3 regions of the Shewanella vaxholmensis genome follow, and region 1 is predicted to be linked to each of the others. Evidence: predicted binding sites of a transcription regulator. Region 1 holds the regulator's gene; each other region holds the start of a gene.
What was found. The regulator MetJ, encoded in region 1, represses methionine synthesis genes. The targets are predictions, from matches to a motif close to TAGACGTCTAGACGTCTA.

Region 1 (6,969 bases):
AAAGCAGCATTCTTAAGGCGGCAGCCATTATTGGGCCTGTAGCAATTAGCTTAGGTCTAGCTTGCTTAGTGTTTGACTTAACCAAACCATTCCACTTTTGGTTGATCTTAATTCACTATAACTTCCAGTCTGTGATGGCAATCGGGGTGCTGGCGCTGCTGGCGTATTCTCCCTTGGCCTTTGCCTACGCGATTCTCGTATTGCGTGACGATTTACCAAAATGGGGTTTGGGTTTCCTAACACCTATCGCTAAGTTACTTATGCCATTTCGAAAGCTGATTGAAGTATTGTTGTTTGTCCTCGCTATTGGCGTAGGGGCTTACACTGGCTTCTTAATTTCGGCGATGAATGCCTATCCTATGCTCAACACTGCGGTACTGCCTGCGCTGTTTTTAGTGTCGGGTTTATCGGCGGGCGCTGCGGCAAATGCGGTACTGGCGTTGCTGATGTTTAAGACTGACAGCCACGACAAAACTTTAGTGAAGATGCACGGTTTAGAATTGCCTGTGATGGCGATTGAAATTCTGTTCCTGTTCATGTTGTTCTGCGCCTTGTACTTCAAGGGCGGCGCGGCGGCTGCGGCCTTAGCATCGTTAACGTCTGGGTTATGGGCAAGCGTGTTCTGGATAGGCGTTGTCGGTATAGGTTTTGGTATTCCATTGCTGTTTATGCTGCTACCCGCCGCGACTCGCCACACTAAGGGCGCGATGATCATGGTGGCTTGTGCGAGCTTAACGGGCGTACTCGCCTTAAGACACTTTATTGTGTACGCAGGGCAAAGCTATTTAAGCTGAGTGTAAGCTGGCTTTAGATATTGATAGATAAAGAAAAGCACTGGCAATGTCAGTGCTTTTTTATTGTTTGAATCTTGAGAAGGTTTGCCAGTACAAGCAGGACGCTTATTGGGGTAATAACTCGATAACCGACTTCACCGTTAGCACTAAGGCGCTGATACTGCACAGGACTAAGGTCGCTATTTTAGTCTTGTCTTTATCGACACTGCCCACCAATCGCCCCGCGACTAAATACCCTAAAAGCACTGAAGGTAGCAACATCAACGACAGCCACAGGTGCTTCAATTCTAATAAGCCAGTGATCGCCAGAATGACCATAGCTATGGTGGAACTAAAAATGAAGAAGGCCGACAGGGCGGCGCGAAACTGCGAAGCGTCTTTGCCTGACAATAGAATCGCCATCGGCGGGCCACCAATAGCGGCAATATTACCGAAAATCCCCGAGACGACACCCGCGCCGAAGAGGGTTTTCTTATTCACGGGTAGGCTGAATTTATACAGGCTAAGGATCACCGCGACCGCTACAATGGCGGCGATGGATAACCCGAGTATGGGCTGAGGTGCAAACAGTAATAGACTTGCGCCGATAAAACCGCCGGGCACGCGACCTAAGAGTGCATATTGCAAGCCATTGAATTCTAAGTGGCCACGTTCACGGAATAAGGTCAGTAATGCTATGGTAAATCCCATGGCGATAACGGGACCGGGCACGAGATCGGGGTCGACGATATACAGCAAAGGACTGGCTACCACCGCAAGTCCAAATCCAATCAGGCTCTGGGTTAAGGCGCCAAGAAACACGACCAGCGAGGCTAAGGCGAGTGTCTGTGGATCTATTAGAGAAAACATAGGATTCCATATAAACAAAAAGGGATCGTTAACGATCCCTATTGATGAGCACTGTGATATGACTTTGAAAGCGACGAGTCGCTATTCCATATCTTCCCACTCGATCCCCATCTCGTCCATCAGCAACTTGGCTTCGGCGGGAATACTGTCTGGGCTGTCTTTTGACAGATCTTCATCGTTAGGCAATGGCTGGCCAGTGTAGGCGTGCAAAAATGCCTCACACAACAGCTCGCTGTTGGTGGCGTGACGCAAATTATTGACCTGACGACGCGTACGTTCATCCGTGAGGACTTTTAGCACTTTGAGCGGAATAGACACAGTAATTTTCTTTACTTGTTCATTCTTCTTGCCATGTTCAGCATAGGGGCTGATGTATTCCCCATTCCATTCAGTCATTGACTCACCTGTTATAACGCTAAATTCGGGGCAGATTTTAAACCCTTACAAACAACAGTCAAATTATTGCTACTATTTCTTTGTGATTGCAAACAGATTTCTTTATGTTTAGACGTCTAAACGTCTTAACGCCTATTGACGATGGCGTTGTGCTTAGGTACATTTAGACGTCCAGACATCTCTATCAGTCTACCGAATTTAGGAGTCCACCCATGGCAGAGCGTCAATTAGCCACACTGGCAGTGCGTCAGGGTATCGAAAGCGATACTCAATATGGCGCAGTTGTGCCACCGATTTATTTGTCGACTAATTACGCCTTCGATGGTCATAAAAATCCCCGCGAATTCGATTACAGTCGTTCAGGCAACCCAACGCGCTGCATTTTAGGCGAAGCATTAGCGCAATTAGAAAAAGGCGCCACTGGCATAGTGACGTGCACTGGCATGGCGGCCATCACCTTAGTGACTACTTTACTCGGCCCCGATGACCTATTAGTTGTGCCCCATGATTGCTATGGTGGTTCCTACCGTTTATTTACCAACTTGGCGAAGAAAGGCCAGTTTAAGCTCATTGTGGTCGACCAAACCGACAGCCAAGCGTTAGCCGCCGCCATTGCGCAGAATCCTAAGATGGTGTGGCTCGAAACCCCATCGAACCCGTTATTGCGTGTGGTGGATATCGAAGCTATTGCTAAGGCGAGCCATGGGGTCGGCGCGCTGGTGGTGGTCGATAACACTTTTTTATCGCCGATATTGCAACAACCCCTATTGTTAGGCGCGGATATCGTTATCCACTCCACCACTAAATACATCAATGGTCACAGCGATGTGGTTGGCGGCGCAGTGGTTGCCAAAGATGCACAAATTGGCGAAAGCTTACATTGGTGGTCGAACACGTTAGGCTTAACGGGATCGGCTTTTGATAGTTACTTAACCCTGCGCGGCCTACGCACCTTAGCGGTGCGAATTCGTGAACATCAAGCCAATGCCCAGCGCATTGTTGAGGTATTAACGCAAAGCCCTGTGGTGAGCAAAGTTTATTACCCCGGTCTTGCGGATCACCCAGGTCATGCGATTGCAGCCAAGCAACAACAAGGCTTTGGCGCTATGCTGAGTTTTGAGCTCAAAGGCGGCGAGGCCGAAGTGGTGGCCTTTTTAGGTGCACTCAGCTTATTTAGCGTGGCGGAAAGTTTAGGTGGCGTTGAAAGTTTGGTGGCCGTGCCCGCAACTATGACCCACAGAGCCATGGAGCCGCAGGCGCGTTTTGAGGCAGGCATTAAAGACACCCTATTGCGTCTATCGGTGGGTATTGAAGATGCCGCCGATTTAGTTGCAGATATTCAAGCAGGATTAGCCGCCGTTGCGGCTTGTCAGTAGAGGAATAATAGATGGCACGTTGTCACTTACATAAATTTGGTGGCTCCAGTTTAGCGGATGCCGATTGTTATCGCCGAGTCGCCCATATCCTGTTAACCCACGGTCATAGCGATGACCTTGTGGTGGTCTCTGCGGCGGGTAAGAGCACGAATTTCCTGTATAAATTATTAGCGCTGCGTGATGCGGGTCAGTTGTGGCAAGAAGAATTACAAGTGCTGACCAGCTACCAACAAGGGTTGGTAGAGCAGTTATTGTCGAACGAACAAGCCCGCGATCTGCGCGAGCGTTTGGCGACAGATCAGGCGCAACTCATCAGTTTATTGTCCCTCGACGAACGTAACGAATACCAAGTTAACCATGTGGTGAGCTTTGGTGAACGTTGGTCGGCACGTTTAATGGCGGCGCTGCTGCGCGAATCTGGCGTGGCGGCAAGCCATGTGGATGCCTGTTCAATTTTAGTGGCCGATGAAGCCGCCGTGCCGCAAATTCGGGTGCAAGAATCCCGCGCTAAAGTACAAGCGCTATTGGCCGCCCACCCAAATGAACGCTTAGTGATCACAGGCTTTATCTGCGCTAACGAGCGTGGCGATACCTTATTACTCGGTCGTAATGGTTCCGATTTTAGCGCTAGCCTGATTGCCAGCCTTGCCGATATTGAGCGCGTGACCATTTGGACCGATGTAGAAGGGGTGTTCAACGCCGATCCTAATAAAATCAACGATGCTAAATTACTGAAAAGCATGTCACTTGCCGAAGCCGACCGCCTAGCGCGTTTAGGCTCGCCGGTATTGCATTCGCGCACTTTGCAGCCTTTGTTCAATACCGAAGTGAGTTTAGCGGTGCGCTCAAGTTATGCATCCCACACCGACTTTACTTTAATCGCGCCCCATAGTTCGTCGGCGAGCGCGCCTGTGGTGACGAACCTCAATGCAGTCGTGCTGTTCGGCTTTAAGCTCACGGGCGAATTAGCAAGCCTATTAGATTCGTTGATCGCCGCGGGTTTAACGCCATTGGCCCATTGGACGTCTGCCCATCAAAGGGTTGAGCTTGCCTATACCGCTGAAAATCAAAAACAAGTACAAAGATTACTCGACGCCGAGGCAGAAGCATTAGGGATCAGCGATCAGCAGATCAACACAGATCTCGGCCTAGTGGCGTTAGTGAGTGCCGATGCCGAACATTATCGCCGCAGCTTCGCCCGTTTATTAAGTCGTGACGCTAAACCTTTGTTTAGTGGTGACTTAAGCTTAGTGACGCTGGTGCCTCAGTCGCAGGTGAATCTGTTGACGCAAAAGGTACACCGCCGCTGCGCTGGGCCGCGTAAACGCATTGGTGTCTTGCTACTCGGTGTGGGCAACATAGGTGAGGCCTGGGTCGATTTGTTTAAGTCGGTGTCGCCATCACTGGATCATGAACTTGAAGCTAGCGTTGAGTTAGTCGGCTTAGTCAGTTCGAGTAAAGCCTTGATTAAATCCACAGGCATTAATCTTGCCGCGTGGCAGACTGAGTTTAATACCGAGGCTACGCCTTGGCAGTACGAGCACTTGTTCGAGCAATTAGAACGGGTTAACTGCGATGAGCTGGTGGCCTTAGATATCAGTGCTAGCGCCAGTTTGACGCTGCAATATCCAGAGCTGTTCGAGCGTGGCATCCATGTGGTGAGCGCGAATAAACTCGCAGGCTCGGGTCCACTGCCTTTCTACCGTGAGTTAAAACAGCAACTGGGTAATCGTCGTTTATTTTGGCGCTATAACGCCAGTTGCGGCGCAGGTTTGCCAATCCAACATGCGTTAAATGATCTGCGTAACAGCGGTGATAGCGTTGAAGCCGTGGGCGGGATTTTCTCTGGCACCTTGTGTTGGTTATTTGAGAAATACGATACCAGCAAGCCTTTCTCTGAATTAGTGATTGAAGCCAGAGGCTTAGGTATCACTGAACCCGATCCCCGCGACGATCTGTCCGGTCGTGATATGCAGCGTAAATTGCTCATTTTGGCCCGTGAAATTGGTCTTGAAATCGAGCTTGAAGATATTGAATTACGCTCATTAGTGCCAGCCGATTTGGCCGATATTCCCTTAGATCAATTTCTTGCCCGCATTGCCGAGTTAGATGCCGATCTGCTGCAACAATACGGTGCGGCGGCGGAGCAAAATAAGGTGCTCAGATACGTGGCATCCTTAGATAACAGCGGCCCAGAGCTTAAAGCCGAAGTCGGTTTGCAATGGATTGATGCCCATCATCCCTACGCTAATTTGACTCCAGGGGATAACGTGTTTGTGATCCGCAGCGTCTTCTATCAAGGCAATCCGTTGATCATCCGTGGACCGGGCGCCGGACGCGAAGTGACAGCGGCGGCGGTGCAGTCGGATCTAACGCAGATCTGTCGCGATCTCTTACAAGAGTAGACTGAAATTCAGCAGCTTAAAGGACTCATTCGAGTCCTTTTTTATTGGCTAGAATAAATCTATCGAATTAACCGAGATTAAATGCGGTTTATGGGTATTTTTTGGCTTGACTTACATCTCAGTTTCTCTAGTATATGGACATATAGACGTCCAAACGTCCATTTGAACTAATTCATACTAGCAAAGAGTAGCGCCAAGGGCGGTTGAGGAAATACACATGGCTTTTCATCACGCACAACATTCACAATCGCTGAACCAGAGCTTGTCTGAGCTTAATGGCGATATTAATGTTTCTTTTGAGTTTTTTCCGCCATCGACCCCCGAAATGGAACAGATCCTGTGGAACTCTATTCGTCGTTTAGAGCCGCTTAATCCTAAGTTTGTGTCTGTGACTTACGGCGCTAACTCAGGTGTGCGCGACCGCACCCACGGCGTGATTGAGCGTATTCAACAGGAAACCGACCTTGTTGCCGCGCCGCACTTAACCTTAGTGGATGCCAGCGATGAAGAGCTATTAGAACTGGCTAAGCATTACTGGAAATCGGGCATTCGTGACATAGTAGCGCTGCGGGGTGATTTACCTGCGGGCAGCCCTAAGCCAACTCGTTTTGCGGTGGATTTAGTGCGTTTACTGCGCTCAGTGGCCGACTTTGATATTTCCGTTGCAGCCTATCCAGAAGTGCATCCCGATGCGAGCAATGCACAGGCTGATTTGATCAACCTTAAGCGTAAGATTGATGCGGGCGCTAGCCGTGCCATTACCCAGTTTTTCTTCGATGTGGAATCTTACCTGCGCTTTCGTGACCGCTGCGTTGCCGCCGGTATCGACGTTGAAATTGTGCCAGGCATTTTACCTGTGACTAACTTTACCCAGTTAAAACGTTTCGCGGGCATGACCAATGTGTCGTTACCTAACTGGTTGCATAAGCAATTCGATGGTTTAGAAAATGATGCCGGTACACGCCAATTAGTGGGTGCAAACGTAGCGATTGATATGGTTAAGGTGTTGTCACGTGAAGGCGTGAAGGATTTCCACTTTTACACCCTAAACCGCGCCGAATTGACCTATGCGATTTGCCATACGTTAGGCGTGCGTCCTAAGTAAAACTTTATAAAATAAGCTAATAAAAACGCCGCAGAGAATGCGGC
Region 2 (6,969 bases), on a different contig from region 1:
GAGCCCGTGAATAACGTCAACATCACCACAGCGCCAAAGGACGCGCCTGAGCTAATGCCAAACAAATAAGGGTCAGCCAGCGGATTGCGGGTCACGGTTTGCAACACACTACCCGCCAAGGACAAGCCCGCACCCGCCACAAAGGCCAGTAAAATGCGCGGCAGTCTGAGCTCCATCACGATGCGCTCCGTCATGCCATTGGCCTGAGTGAGGTTGGCCATTTTATTGATAAACACTTGGATAACATCCATAAAACTGATGTTCGCCGCGCCAAAACTCGTGGCGGCAATGGGGGTTATCAAAGTGATTATGCCTAATGCGACCAGCATCAGTTGTTGTCTCGTCAAAGGTGTCACGATACGCCCCAAATGTGAGATGAAATGCTGTTTACTCCCTGAATCATCCGCCCTCGCCTCGCTCAGCCAAAGCATCAGCCATGCTGTGCGTCGAATCATGGTAGCCATAAAAATAGCTGATTAAGGGCTTTTTATGTTGTGGATGGGGCGATACCTGAGCGCACACGCCGAACACATCGCCAATTCGCGCCTCGGTTAATACCTCGGTTGGTGTGCCCATAGCGCTAACTTCACCGTTATGGATCAACAACAAACTGTCGCACAGAGCGCTGGCTAAATTAAGATCGTGAATAGAGGCAATCACGCTGATGCCAAGGCTACGCACTAATTCGAGGATTTGGATTTGATAACGCACATCGAGGTGGTTGGTTGGCTCGTCGAGGATCAGCAGTTGCGGCTGCTGCACTATGGCGCGGGCGATCAAGGCACGCTGCTTTTCACCGCCGGATAAGTGCTCGTACTGTTGATGCATTTTATGACTGAGGCCGACTTTCTCTAAGGCTTTGGCAATGCGCTCGCCATCACAGCTCGAATTGGTATCGAACATGCCCTTATGCGGTGTTAAGCCCATGCTGACCAATTGCTCTGTGGTTAAATCAAAATAGTGCGGCGTGTCTTGCTGCACTACAGCGACGCGGCAGGCAAACGCCTTGGGCGATAAACGCTCAATATCTTGATCAAACAGGGTAATTTTGCCCTGAGTCGGGCGAACAAAGCGATACAAACAGCGTAGCAAGCTAGACTTACCCGCACCGTTAGGGCCAATCAAACCCAGCATCTGCCCCGTTGGCAGCGCAAAGTTAATATTGGAAAGAATGGTTTTGCCATCGATACACCAGCTTAACTGGCTGACATCGAGCGCGACCGTCTGGCTCGCTGATGGGCGAGTGTCGCTGTCATTCAAAGCATGGCTCGTTTGGATGGCAGAGAGTTTCACCAACGCGGTGCTCCTAGCGAGTCCAAACCTGAATTAAAAAAGGTTGTGCACATTGTCATCGGCTCCCTCGAGTCACCCGCTCGAGAACTAAGGCTGCACGCAGCGATAACAGAAATAGGCAGGTCTCCTGACTCGTCACTTTTTGTATTGAAAACAATATAAAAAGTCACTCACAGTTGCGGGCACAGTTCGGGCTGACTGACGAGCAGCTCCCCGATTCCCTATTATGCTGAGATTGATTTCAAGCCTTTGCAGCGTGCCTCGGCAATAGTTGCCACAGAACACCCTCGCACGACTAAAAACTCCCAACACCTATTTCTGTGACGTCATCCGGTACACTGCCACCAGCCTTGCAAGGCCGCGTGCGTCAGGGGACGTCAGGAAAAAGCATTATCCTATATTTACCTTAATAGGCAATCGACAATCACGCTGGTAAGATAAGAAAAATCTTCACCTTAGGGCTACGCGGATCACTCGCAGCGCCCGCTCGGCCAATCTAAACGCCAGTAACAAACGCCGTGTTCATCTTGCAGCACATTAATGCTCACCACGGCCGCCACGGGTAAATCGAGTTGACTGTAAAAGCCCACCGCCCGCTCAACCCCAAGGGCGCGCGCCATTAAGTGACGGATCACTCCGCCGTGGGTCACGACCCATACTTTGGCAGCCAGTTCGCCCGCACTCAAGCTCACACCCGCTCCCACAGCCAGCTCGGCGTTATGTGAGTCGACGGTCAATCGTTCAAACTCGGCGGCGAGTATCTGGTCAATGGCGCCATTCACCCGCGACTCGAAGCTTGCCATAGTTTCCCCATTGGGCGGCGGTGTTTGCCAAGGGTTTTGCCAATAGGCCGCTAAGCGTTCGCCCTCTTGCTGATAAAGCTCATCGAGCCGACGACCGTCCCAATCGCCAAAGTCGATTTCCTGTAAACCCGACAAAAACTGCGCCTGCAATGGCCTTGACTCAGATACCAGCACCGCCGTCGAATGCAGCTCGGCGGCAAAGGCTTGGGCAAATTCGCCGCAGCGGCGTGAAGTCGAACTATAAATCGCGCTGCAGGTACTTGCCTGCGCCTCAACAGCAGCCGACATTTGCTGCCAGCCCTTTTCGCTTAAAGGCACATCCACACGGCCGCGTAAAATGGCGCCGCCTTCACACTCGCCGTGGCGTAACAATAACAATCGAACTTGTTTCATCGTATTCCTATGTCTATCACTCATGGCAAATTTTGTTGAAAACCCACATTAGACCCGTCGTCCTATATACTCAATTACGCCCTAGCCCTGCAAATAGCCTAACAACTAGCCCTAAAAAAAGATCCGTTAAACTGGGTGAAAAGTGCTGATAGGACTCAATTGTCGTCAGTCAATTTTGACCTTGCCCTGACAATCATAAGTCGCGTATTATGGACGTCTATACGTTTAAATGTCCAAAAATAAACTCTAACGATAAATAACTAAAACGAGTAGTCAACATGTCGACCGATCAGAATGGAATGCACTTAGCATAACTAAGTTAGCTAATTTAGATCACTAACTAGGGTCGATAACGAGAGCCGATATCTGGACTGCACAACACGCTTTACCCTGCACTTAGCATAACAAGGGTCGATGCTTGGACTTAACTTAGCTGTATTTAAGGTAATTATTTATGACGATACCCTCTACCAAAGCCGGCCAGATATTGGCAGACATTCGTAAACAGCTTGCTGAGCGCATTCTGATCTTAGACGGTGCCATGGGCACTATGATCCAAGGCTACAAACTGGAAGAAGAGGACTATCGCGGCGAACGCTTTAAAGATTGGCACACGGACGTCAAAGGTAACAACGATTTATTGGTGTTGTCGCAACCCCACATCATCAAACAAATTCACACCGACTACTTAAACGCCGGTGCCGACATCATTGAAACCAACACCTTTAATGCTACTACTATCGCCATGGCCGACTACGATATGCAGTCGCTGTCCGCCGAAATTAACTTAGCCGGCGCCCGCCTCGCCCGTGAAGCCTGTGATGAAGTGTTTGCGGCCACAGGCATTCCACGCTACGTCGCCGGTGTGTTAGGCCCCACTAACCGTACGTGTTCAATTAGCCCTGATGTGAACGATCCAGGCTATCGCAACGTCAGCTTCGATGAGTTAGTGACTGCTTACAAAGAATCCACTAAGGCGCTGATTGAAGGCGGCGCGGATATCATTATGGTCGAGACCATATTCGATACCTTAAACGCCAAGGCCGCACTGTTTGCAATTGAATCGGTGTTTGATGACTTATTTGGTCAGCATTCGAGTGACCGCTTACCTATCATGATCTCGGGCACTATTACCGATGCCTCAGGCCGTACCCTTACGGGTCAAACCACCGAAGCCTTTTATAATTCCCTGCGCCATATCAAGCCATTATCTATCGGTCTTAACTGTGCACTCGGACCAAAAGAGCTGCGCCCGTACGTCGAAGAATTATCCCGCATCAGTGAGTGTTATGTATCGGCGCATCCGAATGCTGGCCTGCCGAACGAGTTTGGCGGTTACGATGAAACCCCAGAAGACATGGCAAACGTGATCGAAGATTGGGCGCGCGAAGGCATGCTCAATATTATCGGCGGTTGCTGTGGTAGTACCCCTGAACATATCCGCGTGATCCGCGAAGCGGTGAGCCGTCACGACCCGCGTATTTTGCCAGACATTCCGGTAGCTTGCCGCTTGGCAGGTTTGGAACCACTGACTATCGATGCCAATACACTGTTCGTTAACGTGGGTGAGCGCACCAACGTCACAGGCTCGGCCAAGTTTTTAAAGCTGATCAAAGAAGGCAAGTTTGAGCAAGCGCTCGATGTCGCCCGCGAGCAGGTCGAAAGCGGCGCGCAGATCATCGACATCAACATGGACGAAGGCATGCTCGATGGCGCCGAGATCATGCACAAGTTTTTAAACTTGATTGCCTCTGAGCCCGACATCAGCCGCGTGCCAATTATGATCGACTCCTCTAAGTGGGAAGTCATCGAAGCTGGCCTCAAATGTATTCAAGGCAAGGGCATAGTTAACTCTATTTCCCTCAAAGAAGGCGAAGCCAAGTTTATCGAGCAAGCAACACTGGTGAAACGCTACGGCGCGGCGGCCATTATCATGGCATTCGACGAGCAAGGTCAGGCCGACACTAAGGCGCGTAAAATCGAAATCTGTACCCGCGCTTATCGGGTGCTGGTTGATAAGGTCGGCTTTCCGCCAGAAGACATCATCTTCGACCCGAACATTTTTGCCATCGCCACAGGTATCGATGAACACGACAACTATGCAGTCGATTTTATTGATGCCATCAAAGCGATTAAAGCCACCCTGCCCCATGCAATGATTTCGGGCGGCGTGTCGAACGTGTCGTTCTCGTTTCGCGGTAACAACCCAGTGCGCGAGGCGATTCACGCGGTATTCCTGTACCACGCCATCAAAGTCGGCATGGATATGGGCATAGTCAACGCGGGTCAGTTAGCCATTTACGACGATATCGATCCTGAGCTTAAAGTACGGGTCGAAAACGTGGTGCTTAACTTGCCTTGCCCAGTCGAAGGCTCGAGCAATACCGAGCAGTTACTTGAAATCGCGGAGAAATTCCGCGGTGATGGCGCACAGGTGGGTAAGAAAGAAGATTTAGAATGGCGCAGCTGGCCGGTGAGCCAACGCTTATCCCATGCGCTCGTCAAAGGCATTACCGAATTTATCGATGAAGACACCGAAGCCGCTCGCCAAGAAGCGAAACGTCCGCTGGATGTGATTGAAGGCCCGCTGATGGATGGCATGAACGTAGTCGGCGACTTATTTGGCTCGGGCAAGATGTTCCTGCCACAGGTGGTGAAATCGGCGCGGGTGATGAAAAAAGCCGTGGCTTACTTAAACCCCTATATCGAGCTTGAAAAGGTCGAAGGCCAATCAAATGGCAAGATTTTGATGGTGACAGTAAAAGGCGACGTGCACGATATCGGCAAGAATATCGTCGGCGTAGTGCTCGCCTGTAACGGTTTTGAGGTATTCGATTTAGGCGTGATGGTGTCGGTGGAGCGAATTCTCGACGCAGTGAAAGAACACAATATCGATATCATCGGCATGTCGGGCCTCATCACACCGAGTCTGGACGAAATGGTGCATAACGTGAAAACCTTTCACCGCGAAGGCTTAACCATTCCGGCGATTATCGGCGGCGCCACTTGCTCTAAAATCCACACAGCGGTGAAGATTGCGCCCCATTATCCCCATGGCGCTATCTATATCGCCGATGCGTCCCGCGCCGTGCCTATGGTGAGTAAACTCATCAACAACGAGACTCGCCAAGCGACCATAGACGAAACCTATGCCGAATACGACGACATGCGCACTAAGCGTTTATCCCAAGCCAAGCGCAAAGAAATAGTGTCACTCGAAGCGGCCCGTGAAAACCGCTGCCAACACGATTGGGCCAACTACACCCCGTTCACGCCAAACGTGCTCGGGCGCCAAGTGTTTGATAATTATCCATTAGAAGACTTAGTGGAACGTATTGACTGGACACCGTTTTTCCGCTCGTGGGAACTGCACGGCCATTACCCTGAAATCCTCACCGATAACGTGGTCGGTGAAGAAGCACAAAAGCTGTTCGCCGATGGTCAGGCCATGCTCAAACAAATCATCGAAGAAAAGTGGCTCACGGCGAAAGCCGTTATCGGCTTATTCCCAGCCAATACCGTCAATTACGACGACATTGAGCTGTATACCGATGAGTCGCGCACCACAATTGAAATGACCACACATCACCTGCGGATGCAGCTGGAACGTGTCGGCAACGACAACTTCTGTCTATCTGACTTTGTTGCGCCAAAAGGCTCAGGCGTCGCCGATTACATGGGCGGCTTTGCGGTGACTACAGGCCACGGCATAGACGAACATGTGGCGCGTTTTGAAGCCAACCACGACGACTACAACGCCATCATGCTCAAATGCTTGGCCGACCGTTTAGCCGAAGCCTTTGCCGAGCGGATGCACGAACGCGTGCGTAAAGAGTTTTGGGGTTATGCGGCCGACGAGCAGTTAAGTAACGAAGCCTTAATCCGTGAGAAATACAAAGGTATACGCCCCGCACCGGGTTACCCCGCTTGCCCAGACCACACAGAAAAAGGCTTGTTATGGGACTTGCTCAAGCCCGATGAAACTATCGACTTGAACATCACCGAAAGCTACGCCATGTTCCCCACAGCGGCAGTATCGGGCTGGTATTTCGCTCACCCGAAATCGCGCTACTTTGGCGTGAGTAACATAGGCCGCGATCAAGTGGAAGATTATGCCAAGCGCAAAGGGATGACTGTAGCTGAGACGGAGAAGTGGCTGGCGCCAGTGTTAGATTATGATCCTGAGTGATTGGGATCTGCAATCACCCGCAGGGCTTAAACTTTCAAACTTCGTTTGAATTAAGCGTTAAAGTCGTGGGGCTTCACCCCACACCCGACCAAGGAGGACTGCTCGTCCTATCCTCCTTGGATTCTCCCTTGCCGAACAACGTCCTTGTTTAACTGCCAGTTCGCCATCCCTAGCTCTCGTTCGTAACGCTGCTACGCAGCACTCACCCTAGCGAAGTTACATGCATTGATTAGTGGCTTCGTGCTTATTCGAAAATAGCTAACGCTTCCGATAGGGCGTCCCTTCGCTACG
Region 3 (6,969 bases), on a different contig from region 1:
TATAATCGGCGAATTGGATTTCAGCCACAGCAGTCATGCCATTTGAGGCTAGACCATTGGCAAAACCGGCAATACCTTGCTCTGTCAGCGGGGTATTAAAGCAGCGATCGCGACCGAATTTCTCTTGAAGACCGGAAGTGGCGCGAAATACCCCACCAAAGTGACCCACATCTTCACCAAAAACCACCATGCGCTCATCGGCTTGCATGGCGATCGACAAGGCCTCATTGACGGCCTGTAACATATTCATTTCAGCCACGGCTTATAGTCTCCCTGCACTTTTTGGATAGGCTTGCGGATATTTCTTGATATGTTCTTTAAGATCGGCGAGTTGCTTTCTCAGCACTGGCGTAGGCTTGTCGTACACATCTTCAATAATTTCATCCAGCATAGGCACAGGAATTTTTTCAGCCACTTTTACCGCAGCCAATACTTCTTCACGATATTTCTCATTCAGTTTCACATCATCCGCTTCAGCTAACCAACCTTTGTTGATAAGCCATAATTTGAAGCGTTTAACCGGATCGTGTTGCTGCCACTTGGCTTCTTCATCTTTCGAGCGATAACCAGATGGATCGTCTGATGATGAATGCGCGCCGAGACGGTAAGTCATGGCTTCAATCAGCACAGGCGCATTATGCTCAATCGCATAGGCGCGAGCTTGCTGCGTTGCGGCTAACACGGCCAGCATGTCATTGCCGTCAACACGAATAGTGTGCATGCCATAACCCACACCGCGACTCGCAATACCGTTACCGGCAAACTGCTCTTCGGTTGGGGTTGAAATGGCGTAGCCATTGTTACGGCAGAAGAAAATCACTGGGCATTTCAGTACCGCGGCCATGTTTAGGCCAGCATGAAAATCCCCTTCCGATGCAGCGCCTTCGCCAAAATAACAAACCGCGACTTTGCGCTTACCTTGCATTTTTAAGCTGTAGCCCACACCCGTCGCCTGCGGGATTTGTGTCGCAAGGGGTGAAGAAATCGTTTGATAATGCAATGCCGCACTGCCGTAATGGATTGGCATTTGGCGACCTTTACCGAGATCCTTCTCGTTACTGAACATCTGATTCATAAACTGTTCAGTGGTAAAGCCGCGATAACGCAGCGCCGCATGCTCACGATATTGCGCGAGGATAACATCTTCTTGATCGAGTGCGGCCACACTGCCGACAATCGCCGCTTCTTCACCCGTACAGGTCATGTAGAAGCTGATGCGTCCTTGACGCTGGGCGCCAAGCATACGTTCATCAAGTACCCGAGTGAATACACAGGTATCGTAAATTTTAGTGGCTAAGGTTTCATCTATCACAGGCAAAACCGCGGTTTCATAAGTGGTGCCGTCGGCTTGTAGAATTCGAAGGATAGGAATGTGTAGCGATGCCTTATCCAAGAAGCCGACACGGTGCACTGTATCAGTGTTGAGTGTTGCTTTGCTCATATTGTGCTCTTGTTATCTCATTACGCACCAAAGCGTTTTGATGCGTCTGTTTATACGAATATGCCCGACGAACATTACGTTAACGTAAACTACCTATCAACCATTGGCATAGCTCAAACCACAAGTTATCCCTGCCTCGCATGTATATATTGCTTTACAAGCCTAACGCACATCCGCATTCACCGCAGGGATCAGGCAAATCACAGTGCGATTGCCAATAGGCACTTTGGCATTAGGGAACACGACAGACTCAAACTCATGTTCCACTTTAATTTCTTGCCCACCTTCCCGCGCTAAAACAAAGCCCTTCGGGAAAGATCTGAAGTTTTCGACATCGGTTGCGAAGGTAAATTCAAAATCATCGAAATGTTTATTGATGACCCGGCACACTTGGTACAAGTTAACCTTATCGGCATCAAATGCATCTAGCTCCAACGGCTTAGCGGTGATCAAGCGCATAAACATTTCATGGGTGGCGATAAAACGCGTCATGTCGTTCTGCCCCATGGGAAACACTTTGCCAAGCTCAATGGTAAAGGCATCGGCGCCGTAGCGTTCGGAGGAAAAATAGCTAAAGGTCGTGGTCGGTTCGTGGTGAAAAAGAACCGTATCGACACCGCTTGCGGCTAAAAACATGATTTGCTCGCCACTAAAGGCATGCCCGGGACGATAGGGATAAATAGCGAACTTTTCATGCTTCGAGGCGCGCATCGCCGTGTGCAGATCATAATGAATGCGCTGACGACCATCGGCAACCGCGGTATAAAAACGATCGACATAGGCTTCGAGTTTTTTGGCGCGCACTCGCTCAGGATTGACTAATCCCGGAGGATTGGAATGCTCACCACTAAAGAGACGATTCATGTTCTCATCGATAATCCGCGTGCCGTTATTAATCGCTAATGGATTACCAATCAGGAATAAAGTGCGCTGCTTTGCAATGATCTTTTGCTGTAAAAGCTGCTTAATTAAACCATTGCAGAGTTCAATGGGCGCGGTCTCGTTACCGTGAACACCGCAAGAAATGACAACATCTTTTCCTTCATTCTGGGCGGGCTCAAAAACGATAACGCCGGTATCCCACACTTCAACTTGGGTATGGTCGCCTAAGCTAAATGAAAACTCGCCATCGAACTGTTCAGGATGGGCTAAGGTGAGCGCTAAAAAATCCTTTGAATCTAACAGAGCTTGTAACACAGAATTCTCCTTATAATGGTGTGTAACAGTAACGGCGCAATAGCATCAGTGCAGATAGCCATAACCACTCAAGCATTCATCTCACCGCGGTTAGGCTGACTCGCACCTTAAAAAGCGGCTTCAATACTAACACATGTTTTTAATGCTGTTCTCAGACATTTATCGCCATAGGACCCAGTTTTGAACGGAATAAGATCAACGCGGCGCTTTGCTATGCTGAGTGTAAATTTCCCATCATCTTATCGAAAAATCGTCCAGCATAAATATTCCTGCTAGAGGCTTGCTTTTGCGCGCGAGTTTTATCACAATCCTTAGCCATCTAGACTTCTATTGGATTTAATTATGGCGTTAGCAACCTTTGGTGCCGGCTGTTTCTGGGGCGTAGAGTATTTTTTTAGACAAGTGAATGGCGTTTCGAATGCCACCTGCGGTTACATGGGCGGCAATAATAGCGCGACCACCTATGAAGAAGTCAAAAAAGGCAAAACGGGCCACGCCGAAGTGGTACAAGTGGAGTTTGACTCTGCCCTGGTCAGTTATGAAGACTTGCTCGAGGTATTTTGGAAAAACCACAATCCAACCAGCCTGAACATGCAAGGTGGAGATATAGGCACTCAATATCGCAGCACGATTTTCTTCCATGACAGTGAACAAAAAGCCGCAGCAGAAGCCTCAAAATTAGCTTTTGCCCGATCAGGTCGTTGGGGATTACGCCATATCGTGACTGAAATAGTGCCATTGCAACAGTTCCATGTGGCAGAGGAATATCACCAAAATTACATTGATAAGAATAACTTACCGAGTTGTCATATTGAGTACTAAATACAGTCAAATCAGCATGAGTTTAATACTCATAACTGACATTAGACACAAACAAAAACGCACTCAGATCTGAGTGCGTTTGTTTTTTTATACTTTATAAACCTACTGCTGCATTAAGCGTTCAGCGCCTTATCAATTAATGCCTGCGCATCTTTGATAATTTCAGCTAAATGCTGCTCACTGATAAAACTCTCGCCGTAGATTTTAAATAACGCTTCCGTGCCCGATGGACGCGCCGCAAACCAACCATTCGCCGTAGTCACTTTAATGCCACCAATGGCCGCATTATTGCCCGGTGCATGGGTTAACACGTTTTCGATTGCCTCACCCGCAAGCACTGTGGCATTTAAGGTTTCAGCATTTAATAACGCAAATTTGGCCTTGTTTTCAAGACTGATTGGGCTATCGATACGCTTGTAAAAGCTTTGGCCAAATTGTTTTACTAGCTCTTGATGGCGTTGACCTGGAGTTTTACCTGTCACCGCAAGAATTTCTGCGGCAAGTAACCCTAGAATAAAGCCGTCTTTATCTGTACACCACGTAGTGCCATCACGGCGCAAAAACGCCGCGCCAGCGCTCTCTTCACCGCCAAAGGCGATGGTGGCTTCGGCTAAACCATCAACAAACCACTTAAAACCCACAGGCACTTCGAGTAACTTTTTGCCATGGAAAGCACAGATTTTATCGATAAGCGCACTCGATACTAAGGTTTTACCTATGGCTAAGCTATCGCTCCAATCCGGTCTGTGCGTCAGTAAATAATCGATAGCGACCGCAAGGTAGTGATTAGGGTCCATCAAGCCTGTACCAGGGCAGACAATGCCGTGGCGGTCATAGTCAGGATCATTGCCAAGGCATAAATCAAAGGATTCTTTATGGGCGAGTAACCCTGCCATCGCATAGGGAGACGAGCAATCCATGCGGATTTTGCCGTCTTTATCCAGCGGCATAAAGCTAAAGCTTGGGTCAACTTTATCATTGACTAAGGTGATATCGAGCCCATAACGCGCGGCAATCGGTGCCCAGTAGAAAATCCCTGAACCACCGAGCGGGTCAACACCGATACGCAGCTTAGCGTTGGCAATCGCCCGCATATCGATAACATTTTCTAAATCAGCCACATAGGGCGTTACCAAATCAATGGCGTTGACATAGCCTGAGGCCAGCGCTTCGGCATACGCTAATTTTTGCACGCCAGCTAACGCTTGGCGTAAGTAATCATTGGCACGCGACTCAATCCAAGCCGTGATATTACCTTCGGCCGGTCCACCATGGGGTGGATTGTATTTGATCCCGCCATCTTGAGGCGGATTGTGGGAAGGCGTGATAATCAAACCATCGGACAGTGCCGCACCTGTGATATTTGCTTCGCGATTGGCGCAAATCACCCCATGGGACACCACAGGCGTTGGCGTGAAACCATCATTCTGCTGGATGTGCACTGTGACTTTATTTGCCGCCAGCACTTCAATGGCCGATAAATAAGCGGCGTAGGATAACGCATGGGTGTCAATACCGAGGATCAACGGCCCATTGATATTCACCGATTGGCGATAATCCACCACAGCTTGGGTAATCGCCCAAATGTGTTGTTGGTTAAAACTGCCATTAAAGGCGCAGCCTCTGTGCCCAGAAGTGCCAAAGGTGACGCGTTGTTGTACGTCATCCATATTTGGCGTGATGCTGTAATAATGGCTCATCAGTTTTGGAATATTGACCAGATCCGTCTGATTAGCGATTTGTCCTGCCCTTTGATGTATTGCCACCTATGGCTCTCCTGCACTCAATTACAATTAAAAACAATGATTAAACTTAGCTCGATCGCGGATTAAACGCGCTCGGCAATGCCCGCAGCAACCGTTGCATCACAGCCAAATTGCACTAAGACTTCAGATAAAATGGTGCGTTTCTTGGCGGTATTGTTGTTGCTTGTCACCCAGAAACCACTGGTACCGATTTCTTTAGGATTCGCCGATGCACTCGCTTCCAGCAATTGCTCTTTCGAACGGGCAAAATACAAACGATCGCGCCCTTGGATCTGCAGAATTTGCGAGAACTGCTCTGGGGCTAATTGATACAGACTTTCGAGCAAAAAGAGGAAACGCCCTACTGCGCCTTTTTGTTGCGATAACAGATGTTCATCGACTAAACGACTAAAATCATTCACAGCAGGTGCAGTTTGCACTACGGCAGCTTGAATTGGTTCAGCCTCTAAACTTGGTTGGCTTATCGCCAAAGGCTGAGGTGGTTCGACCGCATCGACGGACAGGCCGAGTAATCGACGAAGAATGTCAGAGGCGCTCTCACCAATACGTTCTGTTTTGCTGGCAATATGACGATAGAGCTCTTCATCAACTTCGATATATTTCATAACCTTAATTATCCTTTGTTATTCGACAGGCTTAACCGAAAAAAGTGTACCACAGCGATCGGGGCAGATCATTGCGATCGGTTAACAGTGTATCCATGTCTATCAATCTGATAAAGCGTCATTATTCTAAAAATACGTGAAATAGCACAGCAAACTAGCAGATAATCGACAATTGCCGAAAAAGCGCCCAATTTAATTGCCGCATATACGCTAAAGTAGCAACTGACTTGTCAAGCCAACGGCATTAAGGGCACAATTCGCGCCACGTTAAGCTAAACAGATCCAACAGGAATCACCATGAACTTTGTTTCTACAGGCCAAGGACCCGCAGTACTCTTGATCCACGGCTTGTTCGGCAACCTAGATAACCTCAAAGGCCTAGGACAAGTATTAGAAAGCCAGTATCAGGTTATTCGTGTCGATGTCCCCAATCATGGTTTAAGTGAGCATTGGGATGAGATGGATTACCCTCGCCTCGCCACTGCCATGGTTGCATTACTCGACGAACTGGCTATTGAACGCGCCCATATTGTGGGTCACTCCATGGGCGGTAAAATCGCCATGGCGACAGCGTTAGCTCATCCAGAGCGCATTATCAGCATGGTGGCAGCCGATATCGCCCCCGTCGCCTATGAGCCAAGACACGATACAGTGTTTGCCGCATTAGCAAGTCTGCCCTTAGAAGGTCATACCGACAGACGGTTTGCCCTAAACCACTTGATTGACAAAGGTATCGACGAAGCCACGGCGCAGTTTTTACTCAAAAACCTGCAACGTACCGATACGGGTTTTCGTTGGAAGCTGAACTTAAGTGGTCTAAAGGCTTGTTACCCCAACATTATTGGTTGGCACAATCAGGCGCCAAATCCAGTACAAAGCTATAGTGGCCCGAGTCTATTTATTCGCGGCGGTGACTCAAATTATGTCACTGGTGAGCACAGAAGCGCTATCATGGCGCAATTCCCTGCGGCGCAGGCGAAAACCCTCGAAGGCTGTGGTCATTGGTTACATGCACAGAAACCCGCCATCTTTAACCGGATTGTGTCTGAATTTATTGACAAACAAGCAATGTAAATCAGCAGCAAACTCGACCTAAAGCATATGGCAGCCGCCATCTTGATGTGATATATTCGCGCCT

Region 2: the regulator MetJ is predicted to act here: its motif matches at 2,700-2,717, upstream of metH (methionine synthase).
Region 3: the regulator MetJ is predicted to act here: its motif matches at 2,951-2,968, upstream of msrA (peptide-methionine (S)-S-oxide reductase MsrA).

Annotation. Positions count from the first base shown of each region.
Region 1 covers NZ_JAUOEV010000010.1:147,832-154,800, reverse strand. The annotation lists gene nrfD (NrfD/PsrC family molybdoenzyme membrane anchor subunit) at 1-794, shown strand, start outside; gene Q4Q46_RS11040 (sulfite exporter TauE/SafE family protein) at 900-1,643, opposite strand; gene metJ (met regulon transcriptional regulator MetJ) at 1,725-2,039, opposite strand; gene metB (cystathionine gamma-synthase) at 2,252-3,415, shown strand; gene Q4Q46_RS11025 (bifunctional aspartate kinase/homoserine dehydrogenase II) at 3,427-5,820, shown strand; gene metF (methylenetetrahydrofolate reductase) at 6,038-6,925, shown strand.
Region 2 covers NZ_JAUOEV010000002.1:124,118-131,086, forward strand. The annotation lists gene Q4Q46_RS02660 (FecCD family ABC transporter permease) at 1-431, opposite strand, end outside; gene Q4Q46_RS02665 (ABC transporter ATP-binding protein) at 400-1,293, opposite strand; cobalamin riboswitch at 1,394-1,559, opposite strand; gene Q4Q46_RS02670 (histidine phosphatase family protein) at 1,764-2,489, opposite strand; gene metH (methionine synthase) at 2,944-6,678, shown strand.
Region 3 covers NZ_JAUOEV010000009.1:68,990-75,958, forward strand. The annotation lists gene Q4Q46_RS09960 (alpha-ketoacid dehydrogenase subunit beta) at 1-259, opposite strand, end outside; gene Q4Q46_RS09965 (thiamine pyrophosphate-dependent dehydrogenase E1 component subunit alpha) at 263-1,441, opposite strand; gene astE (succinylglutamate desuccinylase) at 1,604-2,638, opposite strand; gene msrA (peptide-methionine (S)-S-oxide reductase MsrA) at 2,981-3,460, shown strand; gene pgm (phosphoglucomutase (alpha-D-glucose-1,6-bisphosphate-dependent)) at 3,574-5,226, opposite strand; gene seqA (replication initiation negative regulator SeqA) at 5,289-5,831, opposite strand; gene Q4Q46_RS09990 (alpha/beta fold hydrolase) at 6,129-6,905, shown strand.